Regions from separate parts of the Brevibacillus sp. FW306-2-1A-C05A genome, predicted to be linked through region 1. Evidence: riboswitches for the same ligand, from Rfam matches in the RefSeq annotation. Region 1 holds a riboswitch; the other holds the start of a gene.

Region 1 (7,253 bases):
TTTCATGCCCAAGCTGGCCTGGCTCACGCCCCTTGGCTGGAACCGGAATTTTTTCGCTGATGAAAACTTTTGGCCCAAGGGAGTGAGCCATCCGTCCATCGAGGTCGAGTTTTTTCGCGCTGAACGCGTGTTACCGTGAACAGACAGCGGGCGAGCAGCAGGGAGCCGCCCAACCGCTTTTCTTTTCTGTTTGTTGCGTTATATAATCTGTTCGAGCTGGACCCGGGCGCGAGCTATCTCTCCATGCCGCACAATGACGGTGTTTACGAGTATATAAGCGTCAGCGCCGGACGGTTTGCCTTGAAAATCAAGGAAGAGACGTTTCGCCTCGGCGAAGGGGACGCGATTCGCTTCACGGGCAACGTCCCCCACGCGTACAGCAATGACGGCGAACAGCCGCTATGAAGTCATTTGGGCGGCGGCAGGGCATCCGAAAGCGGTGTTTCGACTGACTCCCGAGCAACTGGTGCAAATGACGAACGGACAGGTCGCCTGTATCGCTTCGTGCCGCTAGCGGCAAAGGGGTCTATCGCCTCGTTGTAGAATAGATGATAAAGTGGAAATATTCCTAAAACAACGAGGAGGGTATACATGAAAGCTACAGAACCGATTTTCCTGGGGCATCGCATCCATCTGATCGACGGGTTTGATATGGGCTGGGCGCAGCGGACGGGAACGTACGTCATCGCCGAGGACGAGCTGACCCTGGTCGAGACAGGGCCGAGTCCTTCTGTCCCGTACATACGGGAAGGGCTGCGCAGGCTCGGATTTTCCCCGGAGCAAGTGAAGTACATCATCGTGACGCACATTCACCTCGATCACGCGGGGGGAGCGGGACTTTTATTGCGCGAGTGCCCGCAGGCAAAAATCGTGGTGCATCCAAAAGGAGCGCGCCATCTGGTGGACCCGAGCCGGTTGATCGCGGGCGCCAGAGCGGTGTATCACGACGATTTTGACCGCCTGTTCGACCCGATTGTCGCCGTTCCCGAAGAGCGGATCATCGTGCGCGCCGACCAGGAGACGCTGCAAATTGGCGCCAACTCTGTCCTGGAATTTTGGGACACGCCGGGACATGCCAACCATCATTTCAGCATTTACGACCCGGTCAGCCGCGGCATGTTCACGGGAGATACAGCGGGTGTCTTCTATCTGCAGCTTCAACGGGACGGGATTCACTTCGTCCTGCCGTCCACCTCGCCGAACCAGTTTGACCCGCAGGCGATGCTGCGCTCCGTGGAACGCTTTGAACAGCGCGGGCTTGCGCGAATCTATTTCGGGCATTTCGGCATGACTGACGATGTTGCCGACGTCTATCGGCAGGTGCGCGAGTGGCTTCCTGTCTTTGTCGCGGAAGGGGAGGCGGTCGTAGCCGCCGGACTCGGCGATGGCGAACTGGCGGAGCGGCTGTTCGGGCGTGTACTGGCGCATCTGCAATCGTTCGGGATCGGCGACGGGCATGAGGTGCTGGACGTGCTGCGGCTCGATTTGCAAGTATGTGCGATGGGAATTGTCGACTATTTGCAAAAGCGCAGGAAATAGCGGGAGACGCCAGACAGCGGGTACGAGACGGGCAGCATGGGCTTACGTAGCCGTGGCAGCAGCGAAAAAGCATTCTTTTTTTGGCAAAGGAATGCTATCATGATGGATGAGTCTTAGCAGTTGTAGGCCATTGCAATTGAATACGCGCAAACAGGTGCCTTGGTCCTTGCCAAAGGACGAGGTGAAAAGGGAAGCCGGTGCAAGTCCGGCGCGGTCCCGCCACTGTAAAGCGGCTGTCGCAATAGCTGCCAAGCCAGGAGACCTGCCTGTTTGCCTGATGTGCCTGCGCCTTCGCGGAAAGGTTCGGCCCGTTCAGGACGTTTTTTTGCGTGAGCATGGATGAGCCTGACATGTCGACCCTTTGGTTCCGGTTGGAAGCGAAGGGTTTTTGTTTGCTAAGAATCAACCAGTCGCACAGAAAGGAAGTCATACATATGAAACGCGCATGGAAACTGCTCAGCCCGCTGGTGCTTGCTGCAAGTCTCGTCGGCTGCGGCGGCAACACCCAGACGGCACCTGCTCCGCAGGCAGAAGCACTGCAGACAGCGCCACAGGACGCGGCTGCCAAGCAGACCGTCTACCCGCTTACCGTCACAGACGCGACCGGAAAAGAAGTGACCGTGGCAAAAGAGCCGCAACGAATCGTCTCGACTTCCCCGGCAGAGACGGAAATCTTGTTCGCGCTCGGCTTGAACGAGCGGATTGTCGGTGTCTCCGACTTCGACGACTATCCGGCAGAAGCGAGCACGAAGCCAAAAGTGGGCGGAGTCGTCAAGCCGAGCGAAGAAGCGATTCTCGCCCAGTCGCCCGATCTGGTCATCGGCGGAATTTCGATGGAAAAGCCGGTTGCCGACAAGCTGAAATCGCTCGGCATGCCAGTGTACGTCACGCATCCGAAAAAAGTGGATGACATCCTGAACAACATTTTGACGATGGGGGTTATCACCAACCGACAGGAGCAGGCGGAAAAAGTCGTCGCCGCGATGAAGCAGGATATCGCCCGCGTACAGGAAGCCGTCAAAGCGGTGAAGCCGGAAGACAAGAAAAAAGTGTACCTGGAGTTTGCGCCAGGCTGGACCGTGGGCAAAGGGGAGTTTCTCGACGAGCTGGTGACGCTGGCAGGCGGGACGAACATTGCGGCCGACACAGAGGGCTGGAACCCGATCAGCGAGGAAAAGATTTTGAAAAGCGATCCCGACGTCATTTTGTACGCCAAAGGCATTACGGATGACAAGACGGGCACGAAGCTGGAAGAGATCATCGCAAAGCGCAACGGCTGGGATACGATGAAGGCGATCCGCGAGAAGCAAGTGTTCGGAATGGACCAAAACCTGCTGGCGCGCCCAGGCCCGCGCATTACACAAGGTTTGATCGAGGTAGCTAAAGCGATTTATCCTGACCTGGTGAAATAAAAATGAAAAAGCAATGGCTTATATGGGGAGGAGCGAGCAGCCTTGTGCTGCTCGTATCCGTGGTGGTCAGCATTTCGATGGGGGCGGCGTCGCTCTCTCTTTCGCAAGTATGGCTCATCCTCTTGCACCAGCTTCCCGGCATGTCGGAGTGGATTCCGGCGACATGGCCGGAGTCGTCCGAGCAGATCGTGATGAAGGTGCGTTTTCCGCGCGTCGTACTGGCCATTTTGATCGGAGCTTGCCTGTCGCTTGCGGGCGCGGGCTTTCAAGGCGTGCTGCGCAACCCGCTTGCGGACCCGTTCACGATGGGCGTAGCGTCCGGTTCGGCCGTCGGGGCGGCTTTTCTGATCCTGTTCGGCTTGCAGTTTGCTGTTCTTGGAGAGTGGAGCACGCCTGTCGTCGCCTTTTTGACGGGGCTTGTCAGCTTGTGGATTGTGCTTGCCCTCGCCAAGACGCAAGGCAAGCTGCAGACGGAGACGCTGATTTTGTCTGGCGTCGTCATTCAGGCGTTTCTCGGCTCGCTCGTGTCCTTCATGGTGTCGCTGTCGGATCAGACGGTGAACGAGATCGTTTTCTGGCTGATGGGAAGCCTGTCGTTTCGCGGCTGGGCCTTCACGTACGTCCTGGTCCCGTATTTGCTGATCGGCGTGCTCGTGCTGCTTGGCTATGCCCGCTCGTTGAACCTGTTTGCGCTCGGGGAGCGGCAGGCGGCGCATCTCGGAGTCAACGTCGACAAGACGAAGCTCATCATTTTGCTCGTCTCTACGCTCCTGACTGCAGCGGCGGTTTCGATTGCGGGCGTCATCGGGTTTGTCGGGCTGGTCGTGCCGCATCTGGTGCGGATGATGGTCGGGCCTGACTACCGCATTTTGCTGCCGATGGCGACCATCTGCGGCGGTGTGTACGTGCTGTGGGCGGATACGCTGGCGCGAATGCTGCTCGTGCCGACAGAAATCCCGCTCGGGGTCGTGACTGCGTTTTTGGGAGCGCCGTTTTTCGCCTATTTGCTGAAGCAAAACAAACGGATCGGAAGGAGGTAGTCGCGTCATGATCGAAGTGCGCGGGCTGCAAAAGTCTTACCAGGATGTGTCCGTCCTGCGCGAGATCGGGTTTACAGTCCAGCAGGGCGAGTTTTTTGGCATCATCGGCCCGAATGGGAGCGGAAAATCAACGCTTTTGAAAATGCTCTCCGGTGTGATTGCCGCTGATGCGGGAGAAATCACGCTCGCGGGCAAACCGGTTGGCCGCTATACGCGCAAGGAGCTGGCGCGGGTTCTCGCCGTACTCGAACAGGAGGGGCTGCCTCCGGTCGGCTTTCGCGTTCGCGAGGTGCTGGAAATGGGGCGCTACCCGTACCAAAACTGGCTGGGCGAGGAACAGACAGACGTCGGGCCGCTCATCGACGAGATCATGCAGCTTTTGGGCCTGACACCGCTTGCCGATCGCACGCTGGATCAACTGAGCGGAGGGGAAAAGCAGCGCGTCGCCTTGGGCAAGGCGCTCGTGCAAAAGCCGCAGGTGCTGCTTCTGGACGAACCGACGACTTATCTCGATATCGGCTACCAGATTCAACTGATGGACATTGTGCGCAAGTGGCAAAAGACGACGCAGGTGACCGTGGTCGCGGTGCTCCACGACCTGAATCTCGCTTCGCTCTATTGCGATCGCATCCTGATGCTGCACAAAGGCGAGCAGATCGGCGTAGGCACGCCAACAGACATGCTGCAAAGCGACCGGATCGAGGCGGTGTACGGGACGCGGCCGATCGTCATGGAGCATCCTGTCCACCGTTTGCCGCAAATCATGCTGCAATCCGGGTCGTAATGGGGGAATACAGATGATCGTACTCGTGACAGGCGGCGCTCGCAGCGGCAAGAGCACCTTCGCGGAAAAATACGCGGCCCATCTGGGGCAATCGGGCGTCTATATCGCCACCGCGCAAGCTTTTGACGAGGAGCTGCAGGAGCGCGTAGCCAGGCATCGCGAGCGCAGGCGAACGAGCGCGTTTTGCTGGGAGACGATCGAGGAGCCTTACGCCCTCGCAGACGTGATCCGCTCGCTTGGGCAACGGGACGAGCTGGCGCAAAAACAGGCGGTCGTCGTGGTCGATTGCCTGATCGTCTGGCTGTCCAACTGGCTGATTCGCCACGAGCAGGACGAGGCGTTCGCGCGCACGCTTGCGCAGGCAGACGAGCTGATTGCGGCTGTAGAGGACTTTCCCGGGACGATTTTGTTTGTCACAAATGAAGTCGGGGCCGGACTGGTGCCGGAGTATCCGTTAGGGCGCATGTTCCGCGATCTGGCAGGCTTGATGAATCAGCGGCTGGCGACGGTGGCCGACCAGGTGTTTCTGCTCACAGCAGGCATTCCGCTGGAACTCAAAAGCAGGGCGTTTCGCTTTTAGGCAGGGGAAAAGACGGTTTCGCGTCGTCTTTTTCCCTTTTTTGTGCTATACTATAAGAAAAGCAATGGAAAGGATCAGGATACCATGCGTCCCCATAGGACGATCTGGAAACGGTATGACCTCTCCTACATCTAGCTTCGTAGTAGTCGACCGTCACTTGGACGACTAGCCTACTACGAAAGCGAGGCCCTTTGTATGAGTAGCGACTTATACTTGCGATGTTCCTCCGTAGTCGGTTGGTCGTCTGTGCCAAAACCGACAAAAATGCGAGGAATCGATGATGAGGAGAGCGCTGCAATTTACTCGACGTTACGGTATGATTTTGTTTGGAGCATGTTTGCTTGCTTTTGCGTATTATCACATCAACTTTCAGAACCACTTGTCTGAGGGCGGCTTCGTCGGCCTGGGGTTACTGGCCAAATACGCCTTTGACCTGTCGCCAGCGATGATGATTTTACTCTTGGACATCCCGCTGTTTCTGGTTGCCTGGTTAGTGCGAGGGCGTCAGTTCATCTGGGACACGATCTTTGCCTCACTGGCGTTTACCGGGTTTTATGAACTGTTCGAACAGTTTTCCCCGATTGTGATGGATATGAGCAGAGTGATGCCGCTCGCTTCTGTGTTGTCCGGGGTATTGACCGGACTCGGCACCGGGCTGGTTCTGCGCTACGGAGCTGCGACAGGCGGCGACGATATTTTGTCCCTGTTGCTCAGCAAGTACACAGGATTGTCGATCGGTACGATTTTTCTGTTGCTGGACGCCATGGTGTTGGGCCTGTCGTTCTGGTATGTACCGATGAAAGAGATGCTCTACACCATTTTGGCCGTCGTCATCTCCAGCCAAGTGATTACCTGGACGGTGAATGCCGGCGGTGCAGGAATCGCTGTGGAGGAAGAGGCGCACGGACATGGCAACGTCTCGATGACACACCAATGATGAGAAATCCAGTTGAAAAACATGCCTATACAAAAGCGCGAAAAAGGCCAGGTCGGTTTACCAGTCGACTTGGCCTTTTCCCTGTTCCTGTACATAACGACACGGGGAAGTAGTGGATACTAACCCATACGTAAAGCTGTCTGACGGAAAGGACGGGGTCTGCATGAGCGATCGTTTTTTTGGCAACTACAAAGCGTTCGTGGTCATCCCGGAAAAAAAACAAAAGGCGGGGCCGAAAGCGTTTGATCCGAGCGACTACACCCGCCACTTCGTTCTCACATTTTCCTTGTATGATTCGCTGATTGCAAACTGGAAGGAAGCCGCCAAGTTCAAAGTCCAGCCGCGACAGGGCCTGGCGCGAGTCGTCGACGCCTTTAACCTCAAGCATGGCGGCGATGCTTACCTGCAAATTTTGGAAATGGAGGAGGACCAGTCCTACTTTGTGCTGGCGCTGTCCTGCAAAACAGCCAGCGATCAGGAGCAGGCGGTCATGAACCGGATCACCCATCTGCTGGAAAAAGATTTCGCGACGGACCTGTTGATCGGAGAAACGTGGTACCAGCTTATTGGCACCAAAGGCAAGTTCGAGCGCAAGCTGTTCTCCTACAGCATCCAGCCGTACCACTAGCCGCCGAAGTAGTCGGCAAGTCCGTCCACGATCGCTTGCGCTGCTTTTTCCTGGTAAGCGGCAGTGCGAACGAGCTGCTCGTCTTTCGGATTCGACAAAAAGCCAAGCTCAACAAGCACAGACGGCCTGTCGTTTTCGCGCAAAACGTGGTAGTCGCCGAAAGAAATGCCGTTGCTCTTCAAGCCGATCCCGCCTGCCAGACGAGTCTCGATGCTTCGCGCGAGGTCGTAATCTTTGTTTTGCGCGTAAAAAAACGTCAAGGTCCCGCTGTTCGGCTTCGTGGAGGAGTTGTAGTGAATACTGACAAAGGCGTCCGCCGCCTTCGCTTCGCTA
Region 2 (7,253 bases), on a different contig from region 1:
TGGCGGCGATATTCAGATCATGCAGCGAGGAAAACACGGTAATCCCGAGCGTCTTGACCAGATCCATCACCTGTAGCTGGTACCGGACGTCCAGATGGTTGGTCGGCTCGTCCAATACGAGAAACTCGGCTTGCTGGACCAGCGCTCTTGCAATCAGCACGCGCTGCTTTTCTCCGCCAGACAAGGAAAAAAAACTGCGCGAGGCGTACGCCTGCATGCCGACCCGCTCCAGCGCCTCTTCACAGATGCGGCTGTCCGCCGGGGTATCGGTTTGAAACAGCCTTTTATGGGGTGAGCGCCCCATCATGACGATTTCCATGACGGTAAAGTCAAACTCGATCGACGACTCCTGGCGCACGACCGCCATGCGCTGCGCATTTTGCCGGGCGGTAAGCTCGTACACGTCAGCCCCGTCCAGGGAAATGAATCCGCTGCGCGGCTCGAGCGCCCGATAAATGCTTTTGAGCAGGGTGGACTTTCCGCTGCCATTCGGCCCGATCAGCCCCACAAATTCGCCGGAGCGAACCGTCAGGCTAACGTCGCGCAAAATCGTTTTTTTCTCCAACTCGACCGAAATGTTCTCCACATGCAGATTCATCGCCCGCTACCTCCGAAAGAATATGAGCTGCGCATCATCAACCAAATAAAGAACGGACCGCCGCACAGCGCCGTGATAATCCCGATCGGCAGCTCTTCCGGCGCAAACGCAAGCCGGGCGATCACGTCCGCCCAGATCAGGAAAATGGCCCCGAACAAGGCGCTGACAGGCAGGACGCGACGATGGTCCGAGCCGACGATGACGCGAACGATATGCGGCATCATCAAGCCGACAAAGCCGATAGACCCGCTGATCGAGACGATGACGCCCGTCAAAAGCGCGGTAATGACCAGCAGCAGCTTGCGAAATTGCACCGTATTGACGCCCAGCGTCCCCGCCGCTTCTTCGCCCATCAGCATCGCATTGAGCGAACGGTATTGTGTCAACAGGACAATCAGACAGATGACGACGATCAGCGTCGGTATGGTCAAATACTCCCACTTCCCTCCGGCCAGACTGCCGCTCATCCAGAACAGGACAGAGCGGATGCCGTGCTCGTTGGGCGCGGAAAAAATAATCAGGCTGGTGATCGCAGACAGGATGGCGGAAATCGCGATGCCGGCCATGAGCAGACGCACCGTCGAGTTTTGCCCGCCGATGCGGGACAAGGTAAAAATAAGCAGGATCGAGACGAGCGATCCGGTGAAAGCACCGAAAGAAAGCGCGAATTGTCCGTACATGCTGAATGCTCCGAACAAAATGACCAGCGTCGCTCCGGCCGATGCGCCCGAGGAGACTCCCAATATGTACGGATCTGCGAGGGAGTTGCGAACCAGAGACTGGATCGCCACCCCCACAACAGACAGGCCGGCCCCGACGACAGCCCCCAGCAGGACGCGGGGAAACCGAATGTCCCAGATAATGGTCTGTTCTCCTTTTGACCAATCCACTTCCACCCATTGATTGACCAGCGGGAGATTCGCCAAGGCAATTTTCCATACCGTCGCTGGTTTGATTTCCACCGAGCCGAGTGTCACCGCAAACGTAATCGAGACGACAAGCCCGATCAGCAGGGCAACGATGATGAAGGGCATCTTGATCTTGTGCAGGGCCGTTCCCTCCTTGTCTAAGCAGCCGTTTCTTATTTGAATGTATCCGGGTGCAGACCTTCCGCGAGAATTTTCAGCGCGATCGGTGCGCGTACCCCTTCGGACGCTGCGGACAATGGCAGCACGACCAGACGTTTGTTCTGGATCGCTGGCACGTCAGCCAGTTCCTTTTTGGACAACAGGAAGTTTTGTTTTTGCTCGATCGTCTTGTCGCCGTAGTCGACCACGACGATGACGTCTGGCTTGCGGTTCACGACTTCTTCCCAGCTTACGGTCGCCCAGCCTTTTTGAATGTCGTCGAACACGTTTTTGCCGCCTGCCGCTTTAATCAGAGAAGTCATGTAGTTGTTGGCAGCGGTCAGCGGCTGGTCTTCTCCGCTGTCGTACACGAACACGTTCAGCGGCTTGTCCACCGTGCCGATTTTGCTCACGGTTTGCTCGATTTCCGCTTTCATTTTGCCAATCAGTTCGTTCGCCTTATCTTCTACGCGGAAAATGCGGCCGATGTTTTGGATATCCGCGAACACGTCGTCAATGGTCGGGCCTGGCTTGTTCGAAGACTCTTGCAGGTACGATTTGATTCCCGCCTTTTCCAAGTCCTCCATCGAGCCTACGCCTTTGTCGCCAAATGCGCTTTTCCAGCCTGCGTAGACGAAGTCAGGGTTTGCGGCCAAAAGCACTTCTTTGGTCGGATACTTGTCAGACAGGACTGGTACCTTGTCGTAGTCGGCTTTCAGCTCAGGCAAAATGTGATCGTCCAGGTACGCGGTTCCGACCATTTTGTCAGCCAACCCCAGCGCGAGCATGACTTCGGTTACGTGCTGGTTCATTGTCACAGCGCGTTTTGGCGCTTCCGGGTACGTCATCTCGATCCCGTTGGTCACAATCGTGACGGGCTTGTTGTCAGCAGCAGGCTGGGCCGTTTGCTCCGAGCCAGCATTCGCCACCGTGGATTCGGTCGTAGCAGGTGCTGCCGAGCTGCATGCGGACAAAAGCAGCATAATCGCTGCCAGCGCTGCCATCCAGAAACCGTGGAAGGCTTTTTTTCTCTTACGGATTGAACTCATCTGGTAACCCCTCTTCTTTTGTTGTTGGCATGATGAAAATGAAGTGTTATGTAAATCGTAATGATTACGAATTACACCTTTACTATACAGAGAGCCTGTTTGTTTGGCAACACAGGAAATGCATCACCCCTTTCACAGCCTCGACCGCCACGGCGATGTTCATAGAAAAAAGCACCCCCCCAGTTTCCAATCGGGAGGTGCTTGACATACGTAGACATGCCTATAGATTCGGCGTTGCCAATGACGCCTGTTCCTAGTCTGCTTCCACATCTGTCCCATCCTCGTGGGTCGATTGTAAATCATCTCATGGCAGGTCTCCTGGCTTACGAATCATCATCCCCAGCGCCCTTCCCATTTTTCGTCGCGCGAAAAACAGTGGCTTTTTTGCTGGACACTCCTCGTTACAGTGGCGGGACCGCGCCGGATTTTCACCGGACTTCCCTATTAAGCTGGCGGAACCAAACGATTCCGGGCAGCACCATCAGATTCATATAAAATTGTGAGTTTGAAGCCTTATCCGATCACCGTCAGTTTTTTCGGGAACTTGCTCAACACTTCTACGCCTGTTTCGGTTACGAGCACATCGTCCTCGATGCGCACGCCGCCTGCTCCCGGCAAGTACACCCCTGGTTCAATGGTGAACACCATGCCTGGGCGCAGCGTTTCCTGATTTTGCCCATGCACGGACGGATATTCGTGCACATCCATGCCGAGGCCGTGCCCCAGACGGTGAATGAAGTAATCGCCGTAGCCTTTTGCGGCAATGACGTCGCGAGCGGTCTGGTCGAGATGGGCAAACGTCACCCCTGGACGAACTTCGGCAATCGCCGCCTCGTTCGCTGCCAGCACCGTTTCGTAAATATCGCGCAGTTGCTCGCTGATCTGGCCGACAGCAAACGTACGGGTAATATCGGAAACGTAGCCGTCCGCTGCTACCCCGATGTCAAACAGGAGCAAATCGCCTTCCTGCACTTTGCGCGAACCAGGCGTTCCGTGCGGCAATGCCGATTTTTCCCCCGCCAAAACCATCGTGGAAAAAGACGGGCCGTCCGCTCCCAGACGCTTCATCTGGTATTCCAGCTCCGCGACGATTTCCATTTCGGTCTGGCCGATTTTGAATGTTTTCAACGTCCCGCCGAGTGTATCTTCAATCAGTTGGACAGCCTTTTGCAAACGAGCCACTTCGTCTGCCGATTTAATCAGGCGCATTTCGCGCAGCGGCTCTTCCACATCCGCGTAGCTCTCTGCACAGATGACTTGTCCCAGCGCCTCGTAACGCTCTACGGTCATGTGGCTTTTTTCGATGCCCAGCTTCTTCAGGTTCGCTGGCAACACTTGCTTGAGAAGCTCGTAAGGATTCTCAATATCCGTATGCGTGTGAATCGTCTGAACAGTCGAAGCCGCTGCTGCCGCTTCGCGGTCAAGGGCGGGAACGATCAGGGATGGCTCGCCCTGGGCTGGAATAATCAGACCCATAAAGCGTTCATGCGGATCGGTAAAAAAGCCGGTCAAATAGTAAACGTGCTTGGGAGAGGTGATGACTACCGCGTCGAGCTCTTGTTTGGTCAAAAATTCGTGCAGTTTCGAAATGCGCTCCAAATACACCTGCGTCACCTTCGCTTTCGACAAGATTCTTCCTCGAGAATACCATTTCCCTGTCCAAAAAAGAAGAGCGGAACGGAAAATTCTCTCTTGAAACGGACACCATATGCTAGGGGTGAATAACCAACATGGAACCAACCATCGTACAACTGGACAGCCACCGCATCGCCTGCCACCTGTCAGGGCGCGGCACGCCACTCGTGTGCATTCACGCCCCGTGCATCGGCTCTGTCAACTTCGACTATCAAGAGCCGCTTGCGGATGTTTGCCAACTCGTCGTGCCAGACCTCCCGGGGCATGGCGACAGCTCCCCGCTGGCTGGACCTACGACCATGCGCGAGCTTGCCAGCGTGATTCACGGGCTTTGCCAGTCGCTCGGACTTGAGCGTCCGTTGCTTTTGGGGTACTCGCAGGGGGCTTCGCTCGTCCTCGAATACTGCCTCCGCTTTCCCGAAAACGTGCGCGGCGCCATCCTCGTCAGCGCCTTTTCCGAAGTAACCGACTTTTCGTTGCACAGCCGTTTTCTGCTCGCCCAATCGCTGTCCTGCCTGCACGCCGCTCCGCTGATTGCCAGGTCGATCGCCGCCTCTCATCTCGACGATCCGCTTGCTCGCTCCCGCTGGATTGAGCATGGCAGCCAAACAGATGCAGCGAGCCTCCGCCACCTGTACGCCGCCGGGCACCGCTACAATTGCACGGATCAGTTGAGCCAGCTCAAGCTGCCGATGCTGCTCGTCTATGGCGCAGACGATGCGAACATGTTGCCGTATGCCAGGCTACTGGAAAAAAAGCTTCCGCAAGCGGAACTGGTGATGGTGCCGTCGGTCAAGCACCAGGTCGTCACGCGCGCCGCAGCAACGTTCAACCAACTATGCCGCCAATGGCTGAACTGAACAAAAAAAGAGGCGAAAAGGACTGCCTGCGTCCCTTTACGCCCCTTTTGCTGCGTATCAGTTTTTCATCCGCGGGTCAAGCGCATCCCGCAATCCGTCCCCGATCAGGTTGAAGCCGAGAACCGTCAGCATGATCGACAAGCCCGGGAAAATGACTGTCCACGGCGCCTTCTGGATGTACTGGCGAGAATCGGAAAGCATTTTCCCCCACTCCGGCTCCGGCGGTTGGGCACCAAGCCCGAGGAAGCCGAGCGCTGCCGCTTCGATAATCGCTGTCGCAATCCCCATCGTCCCCGTCACGATGATCGGCGCCAGGCTGTTCGGCAAAATGTGCTGCATGAGAATGCGCGAGTCTTTCATCCCGATTGCGCGGGCCGCCATGACGAACTCCTCTTCCTTCAGGCTCAACACGCGCGAGCGCACCAGACGCCCAAAGGTCGGAATGTTGATGATGGCAATGGCCAGTAGCGCATTTTGCAAGGATGGCCCCAGAATGGCGACAATCGCAATCGCCAGAAGAATGCTTGGAAACGCCAGCATGATGTCAAAAACGCGAGAGATGACGGTATCAATCCATCTGCCGTAAAAGCCCGCCAAGAGGCCCAAAATCGTGCCTGCCACGACGGAGCCGATGACCGAGAAGGTCCCGACCCACAAGGAAATGCGCGCACCGTAAACGACGCGGCTAAACACATCCCGCCCGTTGTAATCTGTTCCAAACCAATGCTCTTCGGACGGCGGCTTGTTTTTCATCACCAGCTCCCCCTCGTCATACGGGTACGGAGCAATCACTGGCGCAAAGACGGCAACTGCCACGAAAAACAGAATGATCGCCAGCCCCACCATCGCGAGCTTGTTTTTCCGCAAGGCTCTCCAAGCTTCCCGCCAAGGAGAGACAACTTCTTCCTCTTTTACTCTCAGGGATACCGTCTGTACTTGTGTCTCTGCCATGTCTCTTCGTCCCTCCCCTAGCGGTATTTAATGCGCGGATCGATATAGGCATACAGAAGGTCGACCAGGAGATTAATCAAGACGAAAATCGTAGCGATCACCAAAATGCCGGACTGGATCACCGGATAGTCGCGGTTGCCGATCGCTGTGAAAATGTAGCGGCCGACTCCTGGCCAGCCAAAAATCGTTTCGGTCAGCACCGCTCCGCCCAAAAGCAAGCCCGTTTGCAGACCGATCACCGTCAGCACGGGAATCATCGCGTTTTTCAGCGCGTGCTTGTACACGACCCAGAACTGCGCCAAGCCTTTTGCCCGAGCGGTCCGCACGTAATCGGCACGCATGACTTCCAGCATGCTCGAACGGGTAATCCGGGCGATAATCGCCATCGGAATCGTCCCCAAAGCCACGCCAGGCAGGATCAAATGCTTGATGACCTCCCACAACTGATCCCACTGTCCAGCCAAAATCGTGTCCAGTATATAGAACTGCGTAATGGCCTCTACAGGATTACGCGAATTGTCGCGACCAACGGATGGCAGCCATTTCAGTTCTTGCGCAAAGAACCACTGCTCCATCAACCCTAGCCAAAAAATTGGCATCGAAACACCGATCAAGGCGATCAGCATCGCACAGTAGTCAAACCAGGAGTTTTGCTTCCACGCAGACAAAATCCCTGCGTTCACTCCGATAATGACAGCGAAAAGCATGCTGACAATCGTCAGCTCGGTGGTGGCGGCCAAATACGGGCCGATTTCTTGCGTGATGCTTGCCCCGGAATGCAGGGAAACGCCCAAGTCGCCGGTAATAATCTGCTTCAAGTAGTCAAAATATTGAATGTACCACGGATTGTTCAAGCCTAAAACTTCCCGTAAATCTTCAATCGCTTTCGGACTTGCTTTCTCTCCCAATATGGTCAGAGCCGGATCACCTGGGATGGCACGAATGATGGAAAATACGACGATGGACATGCCCAGTAGAACGGGGATGAGCATAAGAATTCTTCGGATGCTGTAGGATAGCAATGCCATCTCCTCGCTTTCCTTACCAAAAAATAATGACTGCGTGCAAGAAAGAAAGGGTAAGAAGAGGGTCG

The links. A riboswitch is a leader RNA that binds a small molecule or an ion and turns the genes downstream of it on or off. The one in region 1 is predicted to bind cobalamin.
Region 2: linked by a shared signal. The riboswitch ahead of AC3WJN_RS13075 (ABC transporter substrate-binding protein) and the one ahead of AC3WJN_RS02780 (ABC transporter substrate-binding protein) in region 1 are both predicted to bind cobalamin.

Annotation. Positions count from the first base shown of each region.
Region 1 is NZ_JBYSWV010000001.1:528,262-535,514, reverse strand. Features, by position in the region: gene AC3WJN_RS02795 (cupin domain-containing protein) at 136-405, shown strand; gene AC3WJN_RS02790 (YbaK/EbsC family protein) at 383-514, shown strand; gene AC3WJN_RS02785 (MBL fold metallo-hydrolase) at 592-1,539, shown strand; cobalamin riboswitch at 1,675-1,823, shown strand; gene AC3WJN_RS02780 (ABC transporter substrate-binding protein) at 1,974-2,951, shown strand; gene AC3WJN_RS02775 (FecCD family ABC transporter permease) at 2,954-3,991, shown strand; gene AC3WJN_RS02770 (ABC transporter ATP-binding protein) at 3,999-4,775, shown strand; gene cobU (bifunctional adenosylcobinamide kinase/adenosylcobinamide-phosphate guanylyltransferase) at 4,789-5,355, shown strand; gene AC3WJN_RS02760 (YitT family protein) at 5,633-6,292, shown strand; gene AC3WJN_RS02755 (hypothetical protein) at 6,456-6,920, shown strand; gene AC3WJN_RS02750 (N-acetylmuramoyl-L-alanine amidase family protein) at 6,917-7,253, opposite strand, start outside.
Region 2 is NZ_JBYSWV010000018.1:53,863-61,115, forward strand. Features, by position in the region: gene AC3WJN_RS13065 (heme ABC transporter ATP-binding protein) at 1-598, opposite strand, end outside; gene AC3WJN_RS13070 (FecCD family ABC transporter permease) at 595-1,632, opposite strand; gene AC3WJN_RS13075 (ABC transporter substrate-binding protein) at 1,680-2,714, opposite strand; cobalamin riboswitch at 3,006-3,212, opposite strand; gene AC3WJN_RS13080 (M24 family metallopeptidase) at 3,228-4,319, opposite strand; gene AC3WJN_RS13085 (alpha/beta fold hydrolase) at 4,445-5,209, shown strand; gene AC3WJN_RS13090 (ABC transporter permease) at 5,267-6,160, opposite strand; gene AC3WJN_RS13095 (ABC transporter permease) at 6,178-7,188, opposite strand.